DNA from 2 places in the Microbacterium sufflavum genome. Region 2 is predicted to be linked to the other one. Evidence: riboswitches for the same ligand, from Rfam matches in the RefSeq annotation. Region 2 holds a riboswitch; the other holds the start of a gene.
The links. Region 2 has a riboswitch for thiamine pyrophosphate ahead of KZC56_RS03350 (ECF transporter S component). Riboswitches for the same ligand answer to the same signal wherever they lie in the genome.
Positions count from the first base shown of each region.

Region 1: it holds a riboswitch for thiamine pyrophosphate, as region 2 does, so the genes downstream of both, thiM (hydroxyethylthiazole kinase) here and KZC56_RS03350 (ECF transporter S component) in region 2, are expected to answer to the same signal.

Region 1 covers NZ_JAHWXK010000003.1:15,769-19,168, forward strand. Annotated here, with positions in the region: gene KZC56_RS16185 (bifunctional hydroxymethylpyrimidine kinase/phosphomethylpyrimidine kinase) at 1-816, opposite strand, end outside; gene thiM (hydroxyethylthiazole kinase) at 813-1,661, opposite strand; TPP riboswitch at 1,652-1,745, opposite strand; gene KZC56_RS16195 (NAD-dependent epimerase/dehydratase family protein) at 1,753-2,742, opposite strand; gene pheT (phenylalanine--tRNA ligase subunit beta) at 2,824-3,400, opposite strand, start outside.
Region 2 covers NZ_JAHWXK010000001.1:655,766-659,165, reverse strand. Annotated here, with positions in the region: gene KZC56_RS17765 (D-alanyl-D-alanine carboxypeptidase family protein) at 1-1,732, opposite strand, end outside; TPP riboswitch at 1,813-1,924, shown strand; gene KZC56_RS03350 (ECF transporter S component) at 1,915-2,559, shown strand; gene KZC56_RS03345 (ABC transporter ATP-binding protein) at 2,559-3,400, shown strand, end outside.

The sequences.
Region 1 (3,400 bases), on a different contig from region 2:
ATCCGCCGGAGGAACGTGGACCGCCCGCACTCCCCGCGTGTTCTGCGCCGTGAGGGCGGTGAGCGCCGCCATCCCGTATCCGCCGTTCGCGGCGATCGCCTTCAGGTCGGCCTGGATGCCGGCGCCGCCCGACGGGTCGCTGCCGGCGATGCTGAGCACACGCGGCACGACCCCCGCCCGCCAACGACGACGGAACGCGGAGGCCGTCTCCCCGGGGTCCGCGGCGGCGCAGAGCGCGGAGACCACGGCGAGCCCCGCCGCGCCTGCGGCCTGGAGCGCCTCGGTGTCATCGATGCCGACCCCGCCGATCGCGACGCACGGGAGCGGGCTCTCGGCCGCGAAGGCCGCGAACCCCTCGACGCCGAGCGGCTCCGGGTGGTCCGGTTTGGTGCTCGTGGGGCGGATCACCCCGACACCGAGGTAATCGACGGTGCCCTGCGGCAGTGCGCGCACGGCATCGAGGTGTTCACGGGTGTTCGCGGTGAGTCCGATGAGCGCGTCCGGACCGAGCAGCTCTCGCGCACGCCGCACCGACGCATCGGCCTGGCCGAGATGCACGCCGTCGACCCGCGCGCCGCGCGCCCGCGCCTCGACAGCGGCGTCCAGACGATCGTTGACCATCAGCAGCGCCCGCCCGTCGATCACGGCGGAGAGCGCGATCAGCTGCTCGACGGTCTCCTCGTGCGCGGCGTTCTTGTCGCGCAGCTGCACGATGCGTGCGCCGCCGTCGACCGCGCGGCGCACGGTCTCGACCACACCGCGCTTCCCGCACAGCCCGGGATCGGTGACGAGATACAGCGAGAAGTCGGCACTCATCGGGTCTCCTCCGACACGCGGGCGCCCGCGGCGACGTCATCCGCGGTCACGGCGTCGAGCGCGTCCAGCAGCGCGACAGCGAAAGTGCCGGGCCCTGCGGCGACCGGGGCGGCGTGCTCAGCCGCCACGGTGTAGACGAGGGTCGCCGCGGCGACCGCCGTGAGCGCATCGTCTCCCGTCTGCTGAGCAGTTCCGAGGAAGGCCGCCATCACGGCGCCCAGAGCACAGCCGCCACCCGTCACGCGCGTGAGCAGTTCGTGGCCGTTGGCGATGCGCACGACGCGATCGCCGTCGGTGATCAGGTCGACGGGCCCGGACACGGCCACCACGGCTCCCGTGGTGCGGGCGAGCTCCTGCGCCGCCCCGGCAGCGGCCTCGGTGCCGTCGGTCGCGTCGACGCCGCGACCGCCGGCCGTGTGGCCTGCCAGGGCGAGGATCTCGGACGCATTGCCGCGGATCGCGGTCGGACGCCGCGCCGCGAGCTCATGCGCGAGGGTCGTGCGCACCGGCAGCACGCCGATCGCGACCGGGTCGAGCACCCACGGGGTGCCGGACGCCGCGGCTCCCGTCACGGCCTCCACGCTCGCGGCGCGCTGCTCGGGCGTCGGCGTGCCCAGGTTGATCAGCAGACCGGAGGCCACACCGGCGAACATCTCGGCCTCGCCGACGATGTCGACCATCGCGGGCGCGGCGCCCAGGGCGAGCAGCACGTTGGCGGTGAAGCCCGTGACGACCGCGTTGGTGACGCAGTGCGTCAACGGAGGCGACTGCCGCAGCGCCTCCCGCAGTCTTCCCGCCGAGGCGGCGAGGTCGGGGGTGGAAACAGGACGCAGAAGATCGCTCATCGCGACATCCCTTCGCTAGTACGAACTAGATCAGGTTCGACGGGTGTGATCTCAGCCGCGGATGCGGCACCCCGTGTCACTGCCTCGCAGTCTAGCGAGCCCCGGCGGGTCCCTCCGTGACGGCCGCGAGGATCCGCAGCTCCTCGGCGCGGGTCAGCCCCGCCCTCCGTTCCCGGTCGACGCCGCGTGCGCGCTCGTCGTCGATCACGCGCGCGATCGTGTCGGCCAGCGGACGCAGCGCCCCGCCGCGCGCCCGATAGGCGGCGTTCGACCGCGTCATGAATCCGGTCATCTCCTCGGGCAACCAGAGCGGGAGCGAATGCGGGCCCATCCAGTACTCCACGCCCTGGGCCACCAGCCGATCCGCGTCGGCGATCACCGTCGCCCCCTCGTGACCAGCGGCACGACGCACGGCGTCCAGCACCTCCCCGAGCGGACGCGCGTCGCCGATCGCATTCACGGGAGAACCGGGAGACGCCGTCACGAGGAACGCCGCCAGATCGTCCACATCGATCACCTGCGCGGTCTTCCCGTCGAGGGGCGGCAGGAGCACCGGACCGTCGGCCGCGCGGAGAAAGGCGGCGGCCCAGTAGCCGAAGCGATCGCTGGGGTCTCCGTCGCCCACGATCAGCCCGGGACGCGCGACGAGCGCGCGTGCGCCGAGGGCCGCGACGGCGTCTTCCGCCGCGACCTTCTGGGCCGCGTAGTCGTCCTCCCCCTGGCCGTCACGCGCCGGCGCGTGACGCGGCGCGGACTCGTCGGCGCCCGCGGTCATGTCATCGGCGTACACCGACATCGACGACACGTACGTCCACTGCGCCGCACGATCGCCCAGGGCCGCGACGGCCCCCGCGACGTGCGCCGCCCGTGAGGAGACGTCCACGACGTGATCCCACTCGCGGCGGGCGGCCTCCGCATAGGCGTCCGGTGCGTCCCGGTCGGCGACGATCAGCGCCGCGCCGTCGGGAGCGGCACGCCCCCCGCGCGCGAGGCAGGTCACGTCCGCGCCCGCCTCCAGCCAGCCGTGGGCGATCCGCCCCGAGAGCCAGCCCGTCCCGCCCAGGATCAGCACATCCGTCATGTGCCCATGCCAGCAGCATCCGGGGAAACGCGGAAGGCCTTCCGCTCAGGGCAGAGCGGAAGGCCTTCGCGACGGGGTCGATCAGTCGCGCAGTGCGGCGCCGAATCGCTCCGCCGCGACCGCGACACCCGCCAGCTTGGCGTCGGTCGCCTCCGCAGCGGTGAGCGTCCGGTCGTCGGCGCGGAAACGCAGCGCGAACGTCAGGCTCTTGGCTCCCTCGGACACGCCCTCACCGCGGTAGTCGTCGACCAGTCGCACCGACTCCAGCAGCGCGCCCGCCCCCTCGGCGAGCGCCGCCCGCACCTCGCCCGCCGGCACATCGGCGGCCACGGTCAGCGACACGTCCTGCGTGGCCGCGGGGAACGTCGACAGCGAGGCCGCCACGATCCGCGTCCCCGCGAGGGTGAGGATGCGGTCGAGGTCGAGCTCGAGCACGGTGGCGCGACCGGGCAGGTCGGCGTCCTCCGCCACCGAGGGGTGCAGCTCCCCGACGTAGCCGACCTCCTCGCCGGCCGCGACGAGCGCCCCGGTGCGGCCGGGATGCAGCGCGGCGCGCTGCGCCTGTCGCACGTCGATGTCGATGCCCGCGGCGGCGGCGATCACGCGCACGGCGTCGAGCGCCTCGACCAGCCCCGACGCCTCGGCGGGACGACCCGGC
Region 2 (3,400 bases):
CCGTGCCCGCGGCGACGGCCGGTTCCTCCGTCTGCAGCTCCGCCTCCGCCTGACTGAACAGCGCGCGGGTGGCCGCGAGCCGCGACTCGTCGTCGGCCTGATCCAGCACTGCCGCGAACAGCCGCACGGTCGTGTCGCCCACCTCCACATCCTTCGCGGTGAGGAGGTTCCACCCGACCAGGGTCCCGGTCTTGATGCCGACGACGCCCGGATCGGCCAGCATGCCGTTGGTGTTCACGACCGTCCCCGCGCCCGGAAGCTCGACCGAGGCGGTGCCGACGATCTCCGCGAACACCGGGTTGCGCATGGCCAGCTCGCCCAGCGCGATCAGCGCCTCCGGCGTCGCGACGTTGCGCTCATCGAAACCCGACGGCGTCACCACCGTGATCCCGGTCAGACCACGCTCGCTCAGCCACTCCTCGGCCGCCCTGGCGAACTCGGAGTTCGACCCCCAGATCTCCGAGGCCAGCCGATCGATGTAGTTGTTCGCCGAGCCGAGCAGCGTGCCCTGCAACAGCTGATACTCCGTGAGCACACCGTTGACCGGGACGTCGAGCGCCGACTGATCCTGGCGTCGATAGTCCCAGTAGCGCACGCTGTCGCCGCGGGTGAAACGGAACTCCGGTCCCTGCTCACCCGGCGCGAGCGGCATCCGATCCAGCACCATCAGGCTGCTGACGACCTTCGTGATGCTCGCGATGCTCACCGCATCCGGGATCGACGCCGACGTGGTCATGCCGGCGACCCCCACGGCCGCGCTGCCCTCCGCAGGCCACGTGAGCTCGGCGGCCGTGGCGGGCGTCGTCTCGAACTGCACCGCCTCCACCGCCGGGGGCACCTCGTGCAGCGGCCACAGCAGCGTCGTGCCCGAATAGGCCAGGACGAGCCCGGCCAGCACGCCCAACGGCACGAGCAGGCCGGGGCGCGCGATGGCCGGACGCAGCCGGGCCCCGCGGAACAGGCCCGCGGCGGTCTCTTCCTCGGGCTCGGCATCGAGCGAGACGGCGGGAGCGTGCGCCGCGACATCGGCGGGATCCACCCAGGTCAGCGCGGTCGCCGGGGTCGCGTCATCGGCCCAGTGCGCGGCCGCACCGGACAGGAGGGCGACCGCGGCATCGTCGTCTTCGGCCGGGGGAGCCGGCTCCGACACCCTCGCGCGGAACGGCGGCTTGGTCAGCGGCGGCGTCGCTGCCGTGATCGTAGAGGAGGCGGCGTCCGCGGCGGGCGGGGCCGACGCGACGGACGCGATCGCGGGATCAGCGGAGGGGGAGGCGTCGGCCGCGGGGCGGTCGGTGCTCCCGTCCGCGTCGCCTGCGTCGGCGGCGGCGTCGGTCGAGGAGGCGGAGTCCGCGGCGGGCGGGGCCGACGCGACGGACGCGATCGCGGGATCAGAGGAGGGGGAGGCGTCGGCCGCGGGGCGGTCCGTACTCACGTCCGCGTCGCCTCCGGTCGCGGCGCCGTTCGCGGAGGCATCGGTCGCGGTCGCGGTGCGCGCACGGTCGCCGAACAGCGCGCCGAGACCGGAGGTCGACACGGCGGAGGCGGCGGGAACCCGCGCCGGGGGTCGCGCGTCGTCGTCGCCCGCGTCGTCGCTCCCGGTCGGTGGGGTGGTGGTCGCCCGCGCCCGCGAGCGCAGCGCGGACGTGGGGGCGTCGTCGGAGGGGGCAGCAGTCGGAGCGGGGCCGTTGCCGCCGATGCCCGTCGCCTCGCCGGCGGGATCGGATGCGGTCACCCGCTTACGGTACCGAATCCGGCCGGGAATCGGCCGCGCCGGGGCGGCGACGCGCCAACCGGCGGACCGGGTAGGATCGTCAGCACAACCACGGGAGTCCGGCGAGCCGGGCTGAGAGGGAGCGAATCGCGCTTCGACCGTCGAACCTGATCTGGGTCATGCCAGCGCAGGGAGGAGTTCCTATGAGTACGTCCACGTCCACGTCCGCATCCGCGAAGACCTCGACGGCGGCCGCGCCGCGCAACTACCTGCGCTGGCGCATCGTCGACATCGTCGTCGCCAGTGTCCTCGGTGTCGCCGCCGGCCTGATCTTCCTCGCCTGGAACGTCGGCTACCTCGGCCCCAAGGCCCTCCTCGAACCGCTGCTCCCCGGGCTGCAGGGCCTGCTCGACGGCCCCTGGCTGTTCGCGGGCGTGCTCGGCGGACTCATCATCCGCAAGGCCGGAGCCGCGATCTACGTCGAACTGCTCGCCGCCGTCGTCTCGGCGCTCATCGGCAACCAGTGGGGCGGCTTCCTCACCCTGGAGGCCGGGCTCGTGCAGGGGCTCGGCGCCGAGCTCGTCTTCCTGCTGTTCTTCTACCGTCGCTGGTCGCTGCCCGTCGCGATCCTCGCCGGTGCGGGCGCCGCACTCGCGGGCGGCATCAACAACCTCGTGCTCTGGTACGCCGGATCCGGCCCGGCGTTCACGACGATCTACCTGCTCAGCACCGTCGTCTCCGGCGCGGTGATCGCGGGGGCGCTGTCGTGGGTTCTGGCCAGGGGCATCGCGGCGACCGGCGCGCTCGACCGGTTCGGCTCCGGCCGCGAGGCGCGCGTCCGCGTCTGATGGGGGCCGAGCAGGCCACCCCCGCCGCCGTCGAGGCTCGAGGGTGGGGGTGGCGTCACGCGAGTCGCCTCGCCTGGGCCCTGCGCGACGTGTCGTTCCGCATCGAGCCGGGCGAGCGCGTGCTCGTGCTCGGCGCATCCGGCGCGGGCAAGTCGACGCTGCTCCACGGGCTCGCCGGCGTCCTCGGCGGCGAGGAGGAGGGCGAGAGCGAGGGCCGGCTGCTCGTCGACGGCGCCGCGGCGACCGCCACCCGGGGTCGCGCGGGACTGGTGCTGCAAGACCCCGACTCGCAGGTGATCCTGGCACGCGTGGGCGACGACGTCGCCTTCGGCTGCGAGAACCTGGGCATCCCGCGCGCCGAGATCTGGCCGCGCGTCACCGCGGCCCTGGAGGCCGTGGGGCTCGACGTGCCGCTCGACCACCCCACCAAGGCGCTGTCGGGCGGCCAGAAGCAGCGCCTCGCGCTCGCGGGACTCCTCGCCATGCGCCCCGGACTGCTGCTGCTCGACGAGCCCACCGCGAACCTCGACCCGCACGGGGTGGCGGAGGTGCGCGACGCGGTGTCGCGCCTGCTCGACACCCACCCCGCCACGCTCGTGGTCGTGGAGCACCGGCTCGACGTGTGGCTGCCCCTCATGACCCGCGTGATCGTGATCGGCGAGGGCGGCGTGGTCGCCGACGGCCCTCCGCACGAGGTGCTCGGGGCGCAGGGGCAGCGGCTCGCCGACGACGGGGTGTGGGTCCCCGGGCATCCGCCCGCGTTCCCGCCGCCGCCGCGCACGGCCCCCCGCGAGGTGCTGCTCTCGGCGCGCGGGCTCGCGGTCGCCCGGGTGAAGGGTCG